DNA from 2 places in the Paraburkholderia sp. JHI869 genome. Region 1 is predicted to be linked to the other one. Evidence: riboswitches for the same ligand, from Rfam matches in the RefSeq annotation. Region 1 holds a riboswitch; the other holds the start of a gene.
The links. Region 1 has a riboswitch for manganese ahead of VSR72_RS11570 (TMEM165/GDT1 family protein). Riboswitches for the same ligand answer to the same signal wherever they lie in the genome.

Region 1 (10,171 bases):
TCAGCCAGTGCGGCCATCGCCCGCAATCCAGTCGCGCCAGCCAATCGGCGGCACTCTAAAGTTAACTTGTAGATGACGCTACACAGCAGTAGCATAATCTACATGAAATCATTATCGACCTGGTCGGTCCTTGTACTGACATTGCCCACCGAGAATGCGACGGCGCGTATGCGCTTCTGGCGCGCACTCAAGGCAAAGGGCTGCGCCGTTCTGCGCGACGGCATCTACCTCTTGCCTTATACGGAAGCGCGCGAGGGCGTGCTGCGGGAGCTTTCGGTCGCGATTGGCGAAAGCGGCGGCACAGCCCACCTGCTGCGCGCGCCTAGTCTTGACGCGTCGCAGGAGGCCGAATTCCGCGTGCTGTTTGATCGCGCTGACGAGTACGACGGCCTCATCCGCACGCTCGCCGATGCCCGGAAGACGGTCTCGGGCCAGTCCGCCGCGGAACTGACGAAGGTGATGCGGCGCTTGCGCAAGGACTACGAGACCATCGTCGCCATCGACTTCTTTCCGGGCGAGGCGGCAACGCGCGCCGAGGCCGCCTGGCAGGATTTTGTGGCGCACGTCGACACGGTGCTCTCGCCCGGCGAGCCACACGCGGCAGACCGCGCAATCCGCTCGCTTTCCGTCGAGGACTATCAGGGGCGGACCTGGGCGACCCGCAGGCGGATGTGGGTCGACCGTGTGGCGAGCGCATGGCTGATTCGCCGTTTCATCGACCGCGACGCGCGCTTCATCTGGCTGCCATCACCGGACGTCTGCCCGGCGGACGCACTCGGATTCGATTTCGATGGCGCCGTCTTTACCCATGTGGGAGAGCGCGTCACATTCGAAGTGCTGCTGGCGAGCTTCGGCCTCGACAGGGACCCGGCACTCTTGCGCCTCGGCGCCATGGTTCACGCGCTCGACGTAGGCGGCGCAAGCGTGCCGGAAGCCATCGGGTTCGAAGCGGTCATGGCCGGTACTCGGGAGCGCTCGGCCGGCGACGATGAATTGCTCGATGCCATGAGTCCAGTGCTCGATTCGATGTACACGCACTTCGCGGCGGCGAGCGAAAAAGGCGGCGATAGGGGAAGGCGGCCATGAGCACGACGACGGCGCATGTGCCCGGTTACACGCTTGGCCAAATGGCGCGCTATATGCTGAAGCTCGGCACGGTCGGCTTTGGTGGGCCGGTCGCGCTCGTCGGCTACATGCGTCGCGATCTGGTCGAGCATCGCGGCTGGATTGCCGAAGCGGACTACCGCGAAGGGCTGGCACTGGCCCAAATGATGCCCGGCCCGCTCGCCGCGCAGCTTGGCATCTATCTCGGCTATGTGCATTACCGCCTTCTCGGAGCAACGATCGCTGGCCTTGCCTTCGTGCTGCCTTCGTTCCTGATGGTCGTCGCGCTGGGCTGGGCCTACGCGCATTTTGGCGGGCTGTCGTGGATGCAGGCGGTGTTCTACGGCGTCGGCGCGGCAGTGGTCGGCATCATCGCGATGAGCGCGTACAAGCTGTCGACCAAGACGCTCGGAACCGACCGCCTGCTCTGGATTGTTTTCCTGACTCTCGCAGTCGTGACGGTTGCCACGGAATCGGAGATTGCGTGGCTCTTCATCGCGGGAGGCGTCGTCAACTGGCTGCGCCGCTCGCCGCCCCGGTGGCTGGGCAAAGGCGGGCTCAATGCATTAGCAGTGACACAGGCACCTGCACTTGCTGGAGTCTTCAGTGGACTGGATCTCCCGTTGCTCGGCCAGATCGGTCTCTTCTTCACGAAGGCGGGTGCGTTCGTATTCGGGTCGGGCCTCGCGATCGTGCCGTTCCTGTATGGCGGTGTCGTCACCGAGCACCACTGGCTGAACGACAAACAGTTCGTCGATGCAGTGGCCGTCGCGATGATTACGCCGGGGCCGGTCGTCATCACCGTAGGTTTCATCGGCTATCTGGTTGCGGGACTGGCCGGTGCCTGCGTTGCCGCGCTCGGAACGTTTCTGCCGTGCTACCTGTTCACTGTGTTGCCCGCACCGTACTTCAAGAAGTATGGGCGGCTGCCTGCTGTGAAGGCGTTTGTCGATGGCATTACGGCTGCTGCCGTAGGGGCAATTACCGGTTCGGTCGTCGTCATTGCCAGGCGTTCGGTCATCGACTGGCCAACCGCGCTGATCGCACTCGCAGCCGTGCTGCTGCTGTGGCGCTTCAGGAAACTGCCAGAGCCCGTGATCGTCGTCGCAGCCGCCCTGATTGGCCTTGCCCTCTATCCGCTTCTCCATCTGCACGCCTGGTAACCCGCGTGCGGGTTAACTGCGAGGAATGCATATGAAATCGCGACGTACCTTTCTGCACGATACCGCCGCAGTCGGTGCAGGAATGATGCTGTCCCAGGCGCAGATGGTCCACGCGGCCAGCGTTCCCGGCTATGTCGACAGACTCGTCAATGCGGACGGCAAGTATGCGGCGGCGCCGCTGCCATTCACCTATGACGCACTCGAACCGGCCATTGATGCACGCACGGTTGAACTCCATTACAACTTTCACCACAAGCCAGCCGCCGCTGCGGCAAACAAGGCGGAGGAAGGACTCGCCAGGGCACGCGAAACCGGCGACTTCGCATCGGTGAAGTTCCATACCAGAGAGCTGGCCTATCAGCTGTCCAGTCACATCCTGCACACCATCTACTGGACGAGCATATCGGGTAAGGGCGGCGAGCCGAAGAGCGATCTGGCAAAAGCGATCGACACCAACTTCGGCTCATACGAGAAGTTCAGGACGCAGCTCATGGCAGCGACGATTGCCACTGAAGCGTCAGGCTGGGGCGTCGTTGGATACCTGCCTGCGACCGGAAAGCTCATGATCCTCCAGTGCGAGAACCACCAGAAACTCACGGCGTGGGGCATCCAGCCGATCCTTGTTCTCGACGTTTTCGAGCATGCCTACTACCTGAAGTATCAGAACCTCCGCAATGAGTACGTCAACCAACTTTTCAGCATCATCAACTGGGATAACGCTGCAATGAGACTTCAGGCCGCGATGCCGTCACGCGCGACGGTGTGAATGCACGCGCTTGGCACGACGTCGAGGCGAATACGCGGGTACTGAAATGACTGCTGCCCGGGCGCCACTCTCAATCCTGCTTCCTCCTGCGGGCGTGGACCAGAGCGCGTGGCTGCTGCTCGTAGCACGGAGTCTGCGCGGGATCTGCGACGGCTTCGTTGCCGTACTGCTGCCCGCGTATCTGCTGTCGCTTGGTTTCGGGAAGCTCACGGTCGGCCTGGTCGGCACCGCCACACTGCTGGGCTCTGCCGTCGCGACGATCGCTGTCGGCTTGATGGGTGGCCGTTACCCGCAGCGCGCGTTGCTGCTCTTCGCTGCGGCCCTGATGGCAGCAACCGGCCTGGCGTTTGGATTCCTGTCGTCACTTTGGCCGCTGCTCGTAGTGGCGTTTGTCGGCACGCTCAACCCGAGTTCGGGTGACGTCAGCCTGTTTCTGCCACTTGAGCACACATGTCTCGCAGAATCCGCGAAGGGCGACGTCCGAACCGCGCTCTTCGCCCGCTACAGCCTCGTGGGTGGGCTCTCGGCTGCACTAGGCGCGCTGCTCGCCGGATTACCGGATTGGGTTGTAGCCCATTTCGGCCTTTCCGCACTCGCCGTCATGCGCGCGATGTTCATCATCTACGCAATAACGGGTTTCGTCGTTTTCCTGCTGTATCTCCGGCTACCAAAGCGTAAGGCGCACGCGGCAACTGCCCGGGTGCCGCTCGGCCCGTCGCGCGCGATCGTCACGCGGCTCGCGCTACTGTTCAGCGTCGACGCGTTTGCGGGAGGTTTGCTCGTGAACTCGCTGCTCACGCTGTGGCTGATCCAGCGCTTTGGCCTTTCGCTCGCGTCAGCAGGACAGTTCTTTTTCTGGTCCGGGCTGCTCAGCGCAAGCTCGCAACTGGCCGCCGCACCGATCGCGCGAAGGATCGGCTTGCTCAACACGATGGTGTTCACACACATTCCGTCAAGCGTCAGCCTGATCGCCGCCGCCTTCACGCCGACGCTACCACTGACCCTGGTCCTTTTGCTTGTGCGCAGTGCGCTGTCACAGCTCGATGTGCCGACCCGGAGTGCCTATGTAATGGCGGTGGTGACACCACCCGAACGACCGGCCGCAGCGAGCTTTACTGCGGTGCCGCGTAGCCTCGCGGCGGCGGTAGCGCCGACATTCGCTGGTGGGCTGCTGGGAGCCGGATGGCTCGGCGCACCACTGATTGCGTGTGGCGTGCTCAAGATTGCCTACGATCTCGCGGTGCTCGCCGCTTTCCGTCATATCAGGCCAGAGAGAGGATCGTCGTGAATCGCACCAGGGCATCCCGTCGCTTCGTTGCGCGGCTCATTGGCATGCTTTTCGCAATCGTGACTTTGGCCGGTAGCGTTGCCAGTTGTGTTGCACATGGAGCGGATGACGCAGTAACTGGCGATCTGCCACTGAAGCACGTCGAGGATGTTCCACTGCCTGGGCGAGTGTCACGATTCGATTATGAAAGCTATGACCCTGACAGGCATCTGCTGTTCATCGCTCACCTGGGGGACAGCGAAGTTGTGGTGTTCGATACAGTCGCGTCCCGCGTCGTCGCGCGCATATCCGGCATATCATCGGTGCACGGCGTGCTGGTCGTGCCGGAACTCTCCCGCGTGTATGCGTCTGCGACCGGCACAAACGAGGTTGTCGCGATCGACGAGCGCACGCTGAAAATCATTGCGCGGGTGCCCGGTGGCATCTATCCGGACGGCATGGCGTACGCGCCCGATGCACACAGGCTGTTCGTTTCAGACGAGACCGGAGAAACGGAGACGGTGATCGATGTTCCGGGCAACCGTCGAATTGCAACAATTCCACTCGACGGGGAAGTGGGCAATTCGCAATACGATCCGGTTTCGCGACACATCTTCGTCAACGTGCAGACGCGACGACAACTGGTGGAGATCGATCCGGCAGCCAATACGATTGTTTCCCGTACCGATCTGCCCGGCGCGAAAGGCAATCACGGACTGCTGATTGTCCCGGAATTACGCCTTGCTCTAATTGCCTGCGAGGACAATGCTCGCCTGCTGGTGCTCGACATGCGTTCGATGAAGGTTGTCTCGGCGTTCGATGTCGGCGGCGAGCCGGATGTCCTGGCGTTCGATCCCGCATTGCACACGGTCTTCGTGGCTGGCGAGGCAGGCGTCGTGTCGATGTTCAGCGTCGACGCGTCCCGTGTGTCGAAGATTGGCGACGGGCGCGTGGGACCGAATGCACACGTTGTCAGTTTCGATGCGGCGACGCACCGGTCGTACTTTCCGCTGAAGGACGTCGGCGGGCATCCCGTCCTGCGGATCATGGCACCGCGATAGGGGCGCACCTGGTCAGTCCGGTTTCGACGCTTGCGGCGCTTCACGTGTCAGCTTTGCCTGCCGCCGGGATTTTTCATTGAGGATCTGATGACGCTTGTGGTCCGTCATTTTTTTCCAGCTGCGGGCTTCCTCACGCGTCCGGTAGCAGCCAGTGCAGAGCCCGGTCTTGCCATCGAACGCGCACAGGTCAATGCAGGGAGATTTGACTGCCATGGCTCAGGCTACGGCCCGATTGGGATTCACTTCGACCGTCACATGCGACAGTCCCTTGAACCGCTTTAGCGCCGCGTGATAGAAACCCGGGTTGCGCTGTGCTTCACCTGTGGCGACCGACACGACAGCGCTCATGTGCCCTGGGCCTACGCGCCACACATGCAGGTCAAGCACGGTGTCGCCGTTGTCTTCGATGACGTGGCGGACGTTCTCGGCCATGCGGCGGTCCGTGTTCATGTCGAGCAGGATGCCACCCGTATCGCGCATGAGACCCCACGACCAGTTTGCGATGACGAGCGCGCCGATTATGCCCGCAAGCGGGTCCATCCAGACCCAGCCAAACGCGCGGGCCAGCAACAGGCCGATGATGGCCAGCACGGAAACTGCAGCGTCTGCAATCACGTGAATGTAGGCTGAGCGGATGTTGTGGTCGCGGTTCGCGGCAGCCTGCGTGTCGTCGTGGTCGAGCTCGTGTTCTTCGAACTCGATTGAATGCTCGCCATCAGGCAGGCGGACGACGGCCTTGAAGGCATGCGGCTCGGGAATCTCTTCTTTCGACTCCAGATAGCCACCACGGTCCGCAAACGAGAAGGTCTGACGTGTACCGTCGGGACGAACCGTCATGACGGAAACTGCATCGGTTGTCAGCTTTGAAGAATGCGTTTCTGGCTTGATGCGGAAGACGGGCGGCACGCCATCCTCGAAGATCGACACGGCAAAGACGCCAGCGCTACCGAAGATGCGTTGCACCTCCTCTTCGTGGCCGTGGTCGTCTTCATGCCCATGCGCGTGGCCATGAGCGTGCCCGTGATTATGTCCGTGGCTGTGCCCGTGATGGTCGCCGCTCAGCAGCCAGACGCTCGCCAGATTGACCAGCAGGCCAAGCACCGCGATGGGGATCGCCTGGCCGAAGTGGATCGGCACCGGCGAGAGAAAGCGCGAAACGGCCTCGTACCCAATCAGCAGCGCAATCATCGCGAGCACGATGGCGCTGGTAAAGCCTGCGAGGTCTCCGAGCTTGCCGGTCCCGAATACGAAGCGCGGGTCGGCCGCGTGCCGGCGTGCGTAGGTATACGCCAAGGCAGCGATCAGCATTGCGCCGGCGTGCGTCGACATGTGGAGTCCATCGGCGACGAGTGCGAGCGAGCCAAAAAGACTGCCGCCGACAATTTCAGCCACCATCATCGCGCTGCACAGCGCGATCACCATCCAGGTTCTGCGCTCGTTCTCTTCGTGGGCTGCGCCCAGAAAGATGTGATCGTGTCCCGCCCCGAAAGCGGCGTTCTCGAATTGACTCATGTTTCTCTCACTTGAAGTAGCTGTGCACTACTTCGATCAGTTGCTCGGTCCCGCTGCCGTGCTCGTCGTCGTGCGGCTCTGCGTCGACGAGGTGCGTACGGATATGGTCTTCAAGAACCACCGCGAGCAGGCCATTCATCGCGCCACGGCTGCTCGTAATGAGCTGCAGCACGTCCATGCAACCGCGCTCTTCCTCGAGCGCACGCTCGATGGCCTCGACCTGTCCCTTGATGCGGCGCACCCGGTTGAGCAGTTTCTGTTTTTCGCGAATCGTATGGCTCATGCTCCGCCTCCAGTTATAGCGTAGGGGGGTATATTAACAAAATAGGGTGGAGGGGTATACTAAAATATCCTTGCAGGAGCCGGCGCGATGCTTTTATAATCGCGCCACACTTCGGGGAGTAGCCGCTCCAGACGCGATGTCTGGAGGCGCACGTCAACATACTTGTCGGCTTGATGGCGACATGGCGTGCGCAGCACAAGCCTGGCAAGACCGATGACGTGCATCCCTACCTTGCCGGGTCGCTGGGGTGTGTGTCATCGCAGTGTTGACTGCGCGGCCCGGTAACAACAAACCCTATGGAATCGTTCCTCGTCTCGACCAGCGTGGTCGCTCTTGCCGAAATTGGCGACAAGACGCAACTCCTCTCACTCGTTCTCGCTGCCCGTTATCGCAAGCCCATTCCGATCGTGCTCGGCGTCTTCGTGGCGACGTTGGTCAATCACGGATTTTCGGGCGCGCTGGGAGCGTGGCTCGCAAACGTCATCAATCCCCACGTCATGAACTGGGCCGTTGTCGTGTCGTTCGCGCTGATGGCCATCTGGATTCTCATTCCTGACAAGCTGGACGAAACGGATGCCGTCACGAAGGGGCACATGGGTGTGTTCGGCACGACGGTAGTGACGTTCTTTCTAGCGGAAATGGGCGACAAGACGCAGGTGGTGACGGTTGCCCTCGCGGCCCGCTTTCATGAGTTCATTTGGGTCGTCGCGGGAACGACGCTGGGCATGATGCTCGCCAATGTCCCGGTCATTTACCTTGGTCACAAGTTCGCTGACCGGCTGCCGACCAAGGCGGTACATGTAGTGGCTGCTGTTATTTTTGTGGTCCTCGGAGGCTTTGCTCTCCGAACGGCGCTGTATCCCGAAGCACATCCGCTGTTCTAAGCGGCCGGAGCGCATGTCCTGACGAGGTCTGCACATTCGCTGTTGAGTGACCGCTTCCGAAGGACATTTTGTCGTTCGAGCGGCACATCATTGGATAGGATGGGTGTCCGAATGTGGCCGCATTGCACCCCACGACCAGGCACACCGCCCGCCCACGGCCCACGCCCTCATGCGGCGGCATAACCGACCCGGAGCGGCCACTTGCATCTCTTCAAAGCAGACGTTCAGCGGGGTGACTCAGCGGTTCAGTTCGGTGTGCCAGAATTGGCTTCTGCCGATGAAGTCGAAGGCTTCTGGCCACGACGGATCATGGTCTGCCTCGACCTGAAACGTCGCGCCACCTGAAAAGCGAAGGCAAAGCACGTAAGCATCTGTTTGCGTGACAGCGACCACGGACTGGCCTATTAACTCAACGAGTTTATCGCAGAAGCCTACGCTTCCTTGGCGGATTACATTTTCTCCATCTGCAATTGCAGCCCTATTATAGACGGTGAACCGTTCTTCCTGAAAAACGAGCTGGAAATAGTCGTGGATAAATGCAACCTGCGACAGCGGTTCAATGGGCACTAGCCTACTATCCATGCGTCGTGTTCCTTGCACAGCAACTGGCGACAATTTACCTCAGGGTGTCGAACGGCACATAGTGGCCACACGGCGTCCCACGACCTGACGTGTCTGTTCGTCCCCGGCCCGCGACTCACACAACAGGTGTGTTTATGCCTTCGCGCGCGGAATCATTTCCAAGGCCGCCTGCACAGTCTCGAAGAACTCTTCCGCAAGGGTGTAGTACATCAATGCGATTGGATTCTCGGTAGGCGTTTCGCGTATGAAGTTCCTGCCGCGCTCGACAAGAATGTCAATTGGTCGATAGTTCTCGCTCAATCAGCAGGCGAGTGTATGATTGACGGCACTCGACAGTTCGTAGATCGCAGTATCACGACGATACAGCCGAAGCTCCGTAAATCGCTCATTATTCAGCTCCTGCTGCAAAGAGGCAATTTTTTGGACTAGCTGATCGATCCTGCTCGTTGTCAAAGCAACACCTCAAATTTTCCGTGAAGAGAACCGGCACTACGACCGAGACTTCATCCCGAGAACTGTGAGTTCGGGATCTGTCGTACAGCGTTTTAACGCTGTACGGACCGACTTCGTCTCCGATTGTCGACGATCTGAGGGCGCAAGTCGAATGGCCAGTTCCGCCGACCACTGCCCGAAGCGGCCGGACAAGACCACTATGTCGTGAAAACCTGCGCACCGAGCCCAACAAGCCGGGAGCAGTCACGCAAGCTATTCCAGATTGCACCGAGCCCGGGGCGATAACTAGCTCCGCTCCGGATCACGAAGCTCCGACGTCATGTTAGTCAGGATGTTTTGCCGCCGCGTATTCAGTGATGCTCCGCTCTGGACATTGCACGCGTCCGATCCGCACCATCTCACGACGCCCGGCGCGCCCTCACGCGCGCCAGCGTGACGTTCTGTGGACTCCCGGCCCAGACTGCGAGCGCAGAGTAATTATCGGCGTGCGGCGCGCTGTCCGTATGACGGATCGCCTCGTGCTCGATCAGCACGGCCCAGTCGTCGACGGTATGAACGACGCGCAGGCGATCTTCGAGTGCATCCTCCGCGACGGATTGCCAGAGCCCGTCGGTGCAGAGCAAGAACACATCGCCATCTTCCAGCACGTGCGGCGGGCTGATCGTGGGCGCGATCTGGCCGCGCATGCCGAGCGCCATATGCAGCCAGGCGGGATTGACGCCGTCGCCTGGCAGGCCTGCGTCCAGCAGTTGCTGGCGCACGCTGTGATCGCGCGTCTGTTCGATCAGCGCGCCGCGTGCGAACCGGTAGAGGCGGCTGTCGCCGAGATGGACCCATTGCGCGATGTCGTGCCGCCGGTCGATGAAGAGCGCCACGACGGTCGCACTCATGCGGCCGCGCTCGCGGTCGCGCTGCTGCATCGCGAGGATCGCGGCGTGTGCTTCCTCGATGCACTCGAGCAAGGTCTGCGCGAGCGTGCGGCCGGTGTCCTGCGCCCGGTGGAGGATGCGCTCGACTGCGCAACGCGAGGCGATTTCGCTACCAGGATCGCCGGAGACGCCGTCGCTCACGACAAAGCAGGCGTAGTCGTCCGTGA
Region 2 (10,171 bases), on a different contig from region 1:
GTTGGGCTGCGGATGCAGGTTCGCGCATCCGGAGAAGGCAGCGGCGACAGTAACGCACAGCGTGGCGCGCAGCACGTAAGAAAGAATGCGTGATTTCATGAATGGTATGCGATGAGCCGACGTTGACAGGCCGCGTTACGAGGTTCCGTCACGACGCGCGGCCTGCTTCGCCGCGACGGGAGCACGCGGGCGGCGTTAGTGGTGCGCGTAGAGCGTTCGATCGAGCGTCTGGATCTGCCCGTCGCGCTCGGCATGCACCAGTTCGTGACGCACCTGTGCGCGCGTGATCGCCGCATCGGCCTGGGGGACTTGTGCGCTTGCCAACTGCTGCACGCTCGCTTGCGGTGCGCTCGCCGCCGTCTGCGCATGCGCAAGCGCCGATATCGACAGCATGATTGCGACGCACGCGCCGCTCTTGAATATCTTCACCTCGTTTCTCCTGTGCGGCCTCACGGGCCGGGGCCATCGGTTCATGGCCGGAAGCGTTGCCCGTTCCGGCATCGAATCGCGTTGCGACTCGTGAGGCAAGGATAGAGGCGCGACTTTCGCCAAACATCCGCACGAAAATGAAGAAATGTTTAATCGTTCACGGACGAATCTCAGTTTCGATATTTACTTAGTCATTCTTATCAATCAGGAAAGTTCGGCGCAAAAAAACAACGCCATCGCATCTCGAAGCCTTGCGAAGCCGCTCTGGCGGCACATTCGCGCTCATGCGTTTTCTGAAACTCAGTCTTTCCGTTTTTCAAATTCGTCCATGGAAGGCGTTACGCATAATCGCCGCTGAATTTCGGGCCGCCGGCCACACCGCGCCTTCTCGCGCCGCGAATTCACTCTCACACCTGCCACTCATTCACGAAGACCATTCAATGAAAAAAACCGCTCTCGCCGCCGCTTTCACGCTGGCATCGTTTGCCTCGATCGCCCACGCGCAAAGCAGCGTGACGCTCTACGGCTCGCTCGACACCTCCGTTGCCTGGTTCGGCAACCAGCAAGGCAAGAACGGCTCGGGCGGCACGTTCCAGATGATGTCCGGCAACATGTCGCCGAACCTCTGGGGCCTGCGCGGCACCGAGGACCTCGGCAACGGTCTTTCGGCGATCTTCAAGCTCGAAAGCGGCTTCAACGTCGACAACGGCAAGCAGGGCCAGGGCGGTCGTCTCTTCGGCCGTACGGCAATGGTCGGCCTGAATTCGGCCACCGCAGGCGCCGTCACGCTCGGCCGCCAGTACGATCCGCTCATCGACTTGCTCCAGCCGCTCACCAACGACGGTGCATTCGGCTCCGCGTTCGCCACGCCGGGCGACATGGACAACTACGACAACAGCTACCGCACCAGCAACTCGATCAAGTATGCGAGCCCTAACTTCGGCGGACTGCAGATGAGCGCGATGTATGCGTTCGGCGGCCAGCCGGGCAGCACGGGCGCGGGTCAGACGTGGGCCGTGGCGGCCGCATACAACCATGGGCCGTTCGGCTTCGGTGCGGGCTATTTCAAGGCCAACAGCAACGGCGGCACGGTCGCGACGTTCGACGGCCTGAATCCGAACACCGATGTCAACGTAGATTCCGCCGCCATTACGGGCGGCTTCGTTTCCGCGAACTCGCTGCAGATCATTCGCGCAGCCGGCGACTACACGTACGGACCGGTGACGGCGGGCCTCGCGTACAGCAACGTCGAATACGCCAACTATCAGAGCGCAGCTGGCGCAAACAGCAACACGAAGTTCAACACCGGCCAGGCCTTCATCAACTATCAGGTCACGCCGGTCGCGCTCGTGGGCTTCGGCTACAACTACACGAAGGGTCATGGCAACGGCGTGGACGCGAGCTACAACCAGTTCAGCCTGGGCGGCGACTACTTCCTCTCCAAGCGCACCGATATCTATGCGCTCGCGGGCTACCAGAAGGCGTCGGGCAAGACGATCGATGCGGAGACCGGTGAGCTCGTGAACGCGGTCGCCTCGTTCGGCGACTTCGGTAACGACTCCACTAACGACAAGCAGGCAATGGTGATGGTCGGCCTGCGTCACAAGTTCTGAGTCTGATGCTGCGCAGCGGGAACGGCGCGCGCGCTGAAAATCGCTCGCCGCCATGAACTTCGGCTATAATCGCCCCCTGTCTTAGGGGAGTAGTCTGCAACGCCTGCCTGGGTGTTGCGCCGCCGTCAACATAATTGGTGCTCCTGCACCATGGCGTCGGCAGCCGTATTGCGAGTGACTGCAGCGTATCGCTGCAACTGCGCGGCCTGACGAGACCTATGACGTTTTCCCTTTCACCCGAGCCGGGCGAAGGGAAGCGTCATGGTTTCGGTGCCCGGCTCGCACATCACGGCAAAAATAATGACTCGTCTCGCCCCGCATCCCTTCTTCATTTGCGCCACGGAGCGTTCGTCATGATCTTGACGTTCGCCCTGCTCATTGCCGCGGCCGGCATCATCTATTTGTCCTGCGAGACCTTCGTCAATAGCGTCGAGTGGCTCGGCCAGAAGCTCAAGGTCACGCAAACCGCCACCGGCACGATCCTCGCCGCCTTCGGCACGGCGCTGCCCGAGAGCGTGGTCACGCTCGTTGCCGTCGCTTTCGGCGGCGATCCCGCGCACAAGGAAATTGGCGTGGGCGCCGCGATTGGCGGGCCGCTCGCGCTCAGCACGATCGCGTATGCCGTGGTGGGCGTCGCGTTGCTCGCGACCGCGAAGCGCGTGGGCCGCGAGCGCGCCGCCCACGTCGATGTGAATACGCGCCGCCTGCGCCGCGACCAGCTCTGGTTCCTCGCGATCTTCGTCGCGAAGATCGCGCTCGGGCTCGTGGTGTTCAGCTTCAAGCCGTTGCTGGGGATTGCGTTTCTCGCGGCCTACGCGTTCTATTGCTGGAAGGAGCTTTCCGCCGAAGACAGCGGCGAAGTCGAAGGCGACCTCGAACCGCTGAAGCTGCGCCCGCACGACGAGAATCCAGCGATGGTGTGGATTCTCCTGCAGACACTGGGCGCGCTCGCGGTGATCTTCGCGGCCTCGCATCTGTTCGTGCAGCAGATCAGCGCCGTGGGGCCGTGGCTCGGCCTGAGCCCCCAATTGACCGCCGTGCTGTTCAGCCCGATCGCAACCGAATTGCCAGAGATCATGAACGCGATCATCTGGGTGCGTCAGGGCAAGGAGCGGCTGGCGCTCGCGAACATCAGCGGCGCGATGATGATTCAGGCCACCATTCCCACGGCGTTCGGCCTCTTCTTCACGCCGTGGCATCTCGGCACGCCTTCGATTCTCGCGGCTGTGACGACCATGGTCGCCATCCTGTTCCTGCAGTGGGCGTTTCGCGCGCCGAAGGTGCGCAGCCGGCAACTCACGCACGTCGGCTGGCTCTATGCGGTGTTCGCAGCGTTGCTGTTCGTGGTGTAACGCGGCACTGAGCAACCTCAGGCTGCTGCTGCTGCGGCCTGAGCGGCGCCTGCATGGTGATGGAGCCAGCGGATCATGTCCGAATGCCTGACCACCCCAACGAGCCGCCGCGCATCGTCCATCACGGGGATGTCGTGGTAGGCGTGCTCGATGAAGATCGGCACCAGATGCGCGAGCGGCGTGGCCCGATGAACCGCGTGCACGCCGGCCGCCATCACCGCTTCCACCGTTTCTTCCACGCGCGCCGACTCGCGCAGCACCGTGCGGCGCAGCGCGATCCAGAGGCGCTTGAGGCCAGCCGCTGGCGCGAGGTCACCGAGCGCGTGGTGCGTGACGACGCCAACCACACGGTCCATGGCATCGACCACGGGCAGCGTCGAAGCCCCGTGACGGCGAAACATTTCGTGCGCCGCTCGCGCACCCATTGTTGCGGGCACGGCGGGACAGCCGATCGACATGATTTCCTCACAAGTGAGTTGTTCGAACGATTTTTGCGGGAAATCCAGCGGCTCCAGCAGATGTTGCGAGAGCGCGGCAAGTGGCGCGGCAGCGGCCTCTGGCGTCGGACGAAATGCGGCGCGTGGATAGCGGTGCCCGGTCAGCGCATGGAACGCGAGCGCGGCGCTGAGCAACGCGACGGACTGGAACGCAATCGGCGCGAGCACGAAGTGAAAACCGAGCGCGTGGACAGCGGGACCGCCGAGCACGGCGGTCAGCGCGACGGCGCCTGAAGGCGGGTGCACGCAGCGGCACAGGAACATCGCGCAGATCGCGAGCGCCACGGCCACGGAAGCCGCTGCGACCGGCGAGGCGATCCATTGCGCACACGCCACGCCGACCAGCGCTGAGACGAAGTTGCCGCCAAGAATCGACCACGGCTGCGCGAGCGGGCTATCCGACGCGCCGAAGAGCAGCACAGCAGAAGCGCCCATCGGCGCCACGAGGAGCGGGATATCGCCTGCCGCGCCAAACATCAAGTGCGTCGCAAGACCCGTGAACGCGATGCCTATCAACGCCCCGCCACAGCGCCGCCCCCGCTCGCGCCATTGCGGCGCGGCCGGGTTGGGCACGAAACTCGTCAGCCATTCGATGAGTGCGGTGCGGGACATAGTGGGGCTTGCTGGTCGGTATGTCAGCCAGATTACCGATGCGCGCCAAATATCAACAATTGATATTTCTGTGCGTACATATAATTCATCCTGTATGCATGTTTGGACTCACTCCACGCATTTTTCTCAGTAATTCGGAATCGTTTGGTCTAGAATAAAGCCATGAAATCCGATACCCGTTCTGGCCCCGGCCGTCCGCGTGAATTCGACGAGCAAGAAGCCGTGCAGAACGCGCTCGAGGTTTTTCGCGCGCGCGGCTATGCCGCCACGTCGCTGCCCGACTTGATCGAAGGCACGCAGCTTTCGCGCGGCAGCCTCTACAAGGCGTTCGGCGACAAGCACCAGCTCTTTCTCGCGGCGCTCGACTTCTATACCGAGCGCGGTATCGCACGGCTCACGCGCAACCTGCGGCACGCCTCGGCGCGCACCGCGCTGCGTGAGGCGCTGCGTCACTACGTGCGCCTTTCCGCCGGCCTCGAAGGGCTTGCGGGCTGTCCGGTCACGGCCGCCGCCACCGAATGCCTGCCCTTCGACGCCGAGGTGAAAGCGCGCGTCACGGACATGTTCGCGCGCATGCAGGCGCTGCTTGCCGGCGCCATCCGCCGCGGCCAGGCAGCGGGCGAACTGGCCGCCAACCAGAACGCCGACGACCTCGCGCGCTTCCTGCTCTGCACGATCGAAGGCATGCGCGTACTGGGCAAGACCGACGCCGGCGAACAGGCGATGGACGCGATTGCTGAAATTGCGCTGAGCGCCATCCGCTAGTTTTTTTGGTTAATTTGGAACCAATTAGTCCCATATGGAGGCCGCATGACGAACCTTTCGACTGTGGAATTGCCGCCCACGCGAGCGGGCGCACGCACCTGGTCGGCGTTGACCGTGCTGCTGATGGGCACGCTCTTGCCGCCGCTCGACTTCTTCATCGTCAACGTAGCGCTGCCGTCCATGCAGACCGATCTGCATGCCAGCGCCGCCATCGCGCAACTGGTGATTTCCGCGTATGCGGCGACCTACGCTATCTTTCTCATCACGGGCGGGCGGCTCGGCGACCTGTACGGCCGGCGGCGCATCTTCCTCGTGGGGATAGTCGCGTTCGCAGCCGCTTCGGCCGTATGCGGGTTCGCCGGTTCGCCTGGTGCGCTGGTCGTGGGGCGCGTCCTCCAGGGCGGTGCCGCAGCCGTCATGGCGCCCCAGGCGCTCGCGTCGATCCACGCGCTTTTTCCGGCGCATCAGAAGGGGCTCGCGCTCAGCCTGTTCGGCACCGCCTATGGGATCGCATCAGTGGCGGGGCAGGCGCTCGGCGGCGTGCTCGTTTCGGCTAATGTATTCGGGCTTGGCTGGCGCAGCATTTTTCTGATCAACCTGCCAGTCGTGATCGTGGCCGCGCCCGCTGCGTACTGGCTCGTGCGCGAAAGCCGCTCGGAGCAACCCGCGAAGCTCGATCCCGGCGGCATGGCCTTGCTCGCCGTGGCGCTGGCTGCGCTCGTAATCCCGCTGATCGAAGGCCGCGAGCGCGGCTGGCCGGTCTGGACGTGGGCGCTGCTCGCGTGCGCCGCACCGCTGTTCGCGATCTTCTGGCGTTACGAGGCGCGTGTCGCGAACGCCGGGCGCGATGCGCTCGTGCCGCCCACTATTTTTGCCGCGCCGGGTCTCGTGCGCGGGCTCGTCGCCACGCTCTTCTTCTATTCGCTCGCACCGTTCTTCATGATGTTCGCGATTTACGTGCAGCGCGCGCTCGGGCTCGCGCCCCTCGAGGTCGGGCTGCGTATTCTGCCCCTGGGCATCGGCTTTTTGATCGGGCCGCTGCTCAACCCGCTGATCGCGCGCCGGTTCGGACATCGCGCGGCAGCGGCCGGCATGGCAATCGAGGGTTGCGGATTATTTTGGACTGCGATGCTTGTTCATGATGAACGATTGCACGCGTTGAGCGCGTCGCTCTTTCTGATCGGTTTCGGCCAGGGCGTGGCACTGCCCGCACTCGTCAGGCGCAATGTCGAATGTGTCGACAGGCGCTGGTCAGGTCTTGCCGCTGGGCTCGTCAGCTCGGTTTTGCAGGTAAGTGCGGCGCTCGCGGTGGCGCTGCTCGGCGGCTTGTTTTTCGCGCTTGCCGGGCCGCAAACGAACGGCGCGCAGGTGGCTCACGCATTTGCGACGACCGTGGCGATTATCGGCATTCTGCTTTTCGTTGCAGCGTTTCTCGCCGGCGGGCGCAATAATCACGCGCCGCAATTGCGCAAACAGCACGTATAAGAATAAGCACTTCCAACGCGCTGCATGAAACGATGGCCATTCTCAGGGCCGCGTTATTAACACGCGCAGCTCATGACTGCGCTGTTGCGGGAAAGCGAGTTGTCGTTTTCTAAATTTGTTTTCATCTGGAGTGCGCCGCAACTTAAAGCATGCGTTCCGATTGGGCACCGATAATGGCTTCCAGTTTCAGCACTGCGAGGAACGCAATATGCAAAAGCCGATGTCTATCGAACTCGTCAACGAATACGGCCAGCACGCGGTTTGCGTGAAGGTGGGCAGTCAGGTCGCGCTGCTCGATACGCCCGATGTGGATGGTCTGATCGAAGAACTCAGCAAGCTGCGCGCGCACATGCAGCCAGCGGTACCCGAGCAACCTTTGCGCTCGCATCAATATGTGCTCGAGATCGATCCGTGCTGGTACACGGAACGCAATCCGCTTTTTGACGGCACCGTGGTGTTTCTGCGTCATACCGGCCTCGGCTGGGCCGGCTTCGCTATTCCCACCGAAAGCGCGCATCGGCTCAAGGCCGCACTCTCGGCACACGAGGCCGCCGCGCAGCGCGACGCGCATGTCTTCGCGCAAGCGCTGCCAAATTAGGCGCGCTGCCAGCCTACTCATTCTTCCCGTCTGACCACGCTCGAAGCGTGTACGAAACGTCGCCGCCATGCGCGGCGTCGATGCCCGCGCTCGCCCTCGTGCTGGCGCGTCTGCCCAGGAATATCGCCCATGAACCAGCTCCAAGCCATGCGCGTCTTTACACGCGTCGTCGATCTGAGCAGCTTCAACCTTGCCGGCAAGCAGCTCGGCATGTCGGCTGCGGCCGTCACGCGCAGCGTCGGCATGCTCGAAGCGCATCTGAACATGCGCCTCTTGAACCGCTCAACGCGCAGCCTTTCGCTTACCGAAGCCGGACGCCTTTATCTGGACGGCTGCCGTGCCGTGATCGATAAACTCGACGAAGTCGAATCGGAACTCGTGCGCGCCACTCGCGACCCCAGCGGCGTGCTGCGCATCGCAGCGCCTGCCGTGTTTGCAAGTTCGGGACTGCCCGCCGTGCTCGGCGCGTATCGCGCGATGAATCCGCGCGTGGAATTCGACGTCACGGCCTACGACACGCACATCGACCTGATCGAAGGCGGTTTCGACGTGTGCTTCGCTACCGACCGCCAGAGCGTGAATGCCTCGCTCGTCAGCCGCAAGCTCACTTCGATCAAGGAAATGCTCGTGGCCACGCCCGCCTGGCTCGCGCGCCACGGCATGCCGCGCACGCCTGCCGAACTTGCCGAGCACGGCCTGCTCGCGGTTTCCGATGCGCCGCGCCACTGGGAGTTCTCGAACGCCGAGGGCGTGCAGCGCATCAACGTGAACGGCCCGATGACGGCCAACGGCTACGCAACCGTGCGCGCAGCCGCGCTCGCGGACATGGGCATCGCGCTGCTGCCGCTGCCGCTCGTAGCCGACGACCTCGCGCGCGGCGCGCTCTTGCCGGTGCTCAACGCGTTCGACGTGAACGGCGGGGTGCAGCACATCTCGATCATTTATTCCGGCCGCAATTACCTCACGATGAAGATCCGCAGTTTCATCGACTTCGCGGTCGAGCAGTTCCGCACGAATGTGGCGCAGACGCGGTCTGCGCCGGCGCCGCTGCGCGCTGTTGCCTGATGCTGCTTCTAGTTCTTTTCGTCACAACGGGTGGAAAGCCATGCCCAGAATACTAACCATTGAAGACGACGCCGTGACCGAGCGCACCGTCGTCCCCACGCTCGCTTCGACCGGCTTCACTGTGGACGTTGCCCGCTCGGGGCGCGAAGGCATTGCGATGGTGATGGCGGGCGACTACGACGTCGTCGCGCTCGAGCGGCGTCTGCCCGACCTCGACGGTCTTACGATCGTCACCACCATGCGCGGCGTGGGGATCGAAACACCCGTGATCGTGATGAGTTCGACCACCAGTGTGGAGGAGCGCATCCAGGGTCTGCGCGCCGGCTGCGACGATTACCTCACACGGCCGTTTTCTATCGACGAGATGTCCGCTCGTGTCGAAGCGCTCGTGCGCCGTCGCACGCGCCCGGCAACAACGGAAACCGTACTGCGCGTGGGCCCGCTCGAACTCGATCTCGTCAAGCGCCGGCTCAGTTGCCGCGACAAGGTGCTGCGCCTGCGTCCCACCGAGTTGCGCGTGCTCGAATTCATGATGCGCCATGCGGGCCAGGTGCTCACGCGCACCATGATCTTCGAAGGCGTGTGGGGCGGCCGCTTCGACCCCGGCACCAATCTCGTGGATGTTCACGTGGGACGTCTGCGCAATCGTGTGGACACCCCCGGCCAACCCTCGCTCATCCGCACGATACGCGGCTCGGGTTATCTGCTCGGTTGACGCAATCCTCAATGCTGCTGCCGCCTTCTCTGCTTCGTTTCAATTCGTAGTCCTTCTTTATAACGAAGCCTCGCGCAGCTAAATCTTTTTTCATTTGCCTGGCTCCCGCGTGTTAGGACGCGCCCGACACAATACCGGCGTCGGCTGCACCCACGCGGGGCGCGCAGCTTGGCGCCGATGTTCTGAACGGAGCCCCATCTGATGCTGAAAATCGTCCGGCTAGCCTTGAACCGTCCGTACACGTTCATTGTGCTGGCCCTCCTGATCCTGATCGCGGGCCCGCTCGCAGCGTTACGCACGCCTACCGATATCTTTCCCGATATCCGCATTCCCGTCATCAGTGTCGTGTGGAACTATGCGGGCCTGCAGCCCGACGACATGGCGGGCCGCATCGTCAGCTATTACGAGCGCACGCTCGGCACCACGGTCAACGACGTGGCGCATATCGAGTCGCAGTCGTTTCGCGGCTACGGCGTCGTGAAGATCTTCTTCCAGCCGACGGTCGATATCCGCACGGCCACCGCCCAGGTCACCTCGGTTTCGCAGACGGTGCTCAAGCAGATGCCGCCCGGCACCACGCCGCCGCAGATCCTCAACTACAACGCGTCCACGGTGCCGGTGCTGCAGCTCGCGCTCACGAGCAACACGCTCAACGAGCAGAAGCTCGCTGACTACGCGACGAACTTCATCCGGCCGCAACTGCTTTCCGTGGCGGGCGTCGCCATTCCGACGCCCTACGGCGGCAAGGTGCGCGAGGTGCAGATCGACCTCGACCCGCAAGCGCTGCAGGCGAAGAAGCTCTCGGCGCAGGACGTAGCTACGGCGCTCGCGCAACAGAACCAGATCATTCCCGCCGGCACGCAGAAAATCGGCCGCTACGAATACAACGTACGCCTGAACAATAGTCCACTCACGATCGATCAGCTCAATGCGCTGCCCATCAAGACCGTGGATGGCGCCGTGATCTATATGCGCGACGTGGCCCACGTTCGCGACGGCTATCCGCCTCAGTCCAACATCGTACGCGTGGACGGTCACCG

Region 2: it holds a riboswitch for manganese, as region 1 does, so the genes downstream of both, VSR72_RS16745 (sodium:calcium antiporter) here and VSR72_RS11570 (TMEM165/GDT1 family protein) in region 1, are expected to answer to the same signal.

The regions. Positions count from the first base shown of each region.
Region 1 is NZ_JAYMSC010000005.1:107,596-117,766, reverse strand. Features, by position in the region: gene VSR72_RS11610 (chromate resistance protein ChrB domain-containing protein) at 103-1,086, shown strand; gene VSR72_RS11605 (chromate transporter) at 1,083-2,267, shown strand; gene VSR72_RS11600 (superoxide dismutase) at 2,299-3,033, shown strand; gene VSR72_RS11595 (MFS transporter) at 3,080-4,321, shown strand; gene VSR72_RS11590 (YncE family protein) at 4,366-5,361, shown strand; gene VSR72_RS11585 (DUF1289 domain-containing protein) at 5,374-5,574, opposite strand; gene dmeF (CDF family Co(II)/Ni(II) efflux transporter DmeF) at 5,578-6,873, opposite strand; gene VSR72_RS11575 (metal/formaldehyde-sensitive transcriptional repressor) at 6,881-7,156, opposite strand; yybP-ykoY riboswitch at 7,263-7,432, shown strand; gene VSR72_RS11570 (TMEM165/GDT1 family protein) at 7,453-8,040, shown strand; gene VSR72_RS11565 (hypothetical protein) at 8,278-8,607, opposite strand; gene VSR72_RS11560 (PP2C family serine/threonine-protein phosphatase) at 9,474-10,171, opposite strand, start outside.
Region 2 is NZ_JAYMSC010000008.1:241,651-251,821, forward strand. Features, by position in the region: gene VSR72_RS16730 (hypothetical protein) at 1-99, opposite strand, end outside; gene VSR72_RS16735 (DUF4148 domain-containing protein) at 196-429, opposite strand; gene VSR72_RS16740 (porin) at 870-2,042, shown strand; yybP-ykoY riboswitch at 2,115-2,249, shown strand; gene VSR72_RS16745 (sodium:calcium antiporter) at 2,396-3,394, shown strand; gene VSR72_RS16750 (HPP family protein) at 3,412-4,503, opposite strand; gene VSR72_RS16755 (TetR/AcrR family transcriptional regulator) at 4,666-5,268, shown strand; gene VSR72_RS16760 (MFS transporter) at 5,314-6,753, shown strand; gene VSR72_RS16765 (hypothetical protein) at 6,974-7,351, shown strand; gene VSR72_RS16770 (LysR family transcriptional regulator) at 7,481-8,416, shown strand; gene VSR72_RS16775 (response regulator transcription factor) at 8,457-9,131, shown strand; gene VSR72_RS16780 (efflux RND transporter permease subunit) at 9,333-10,171, shown strand, end outside.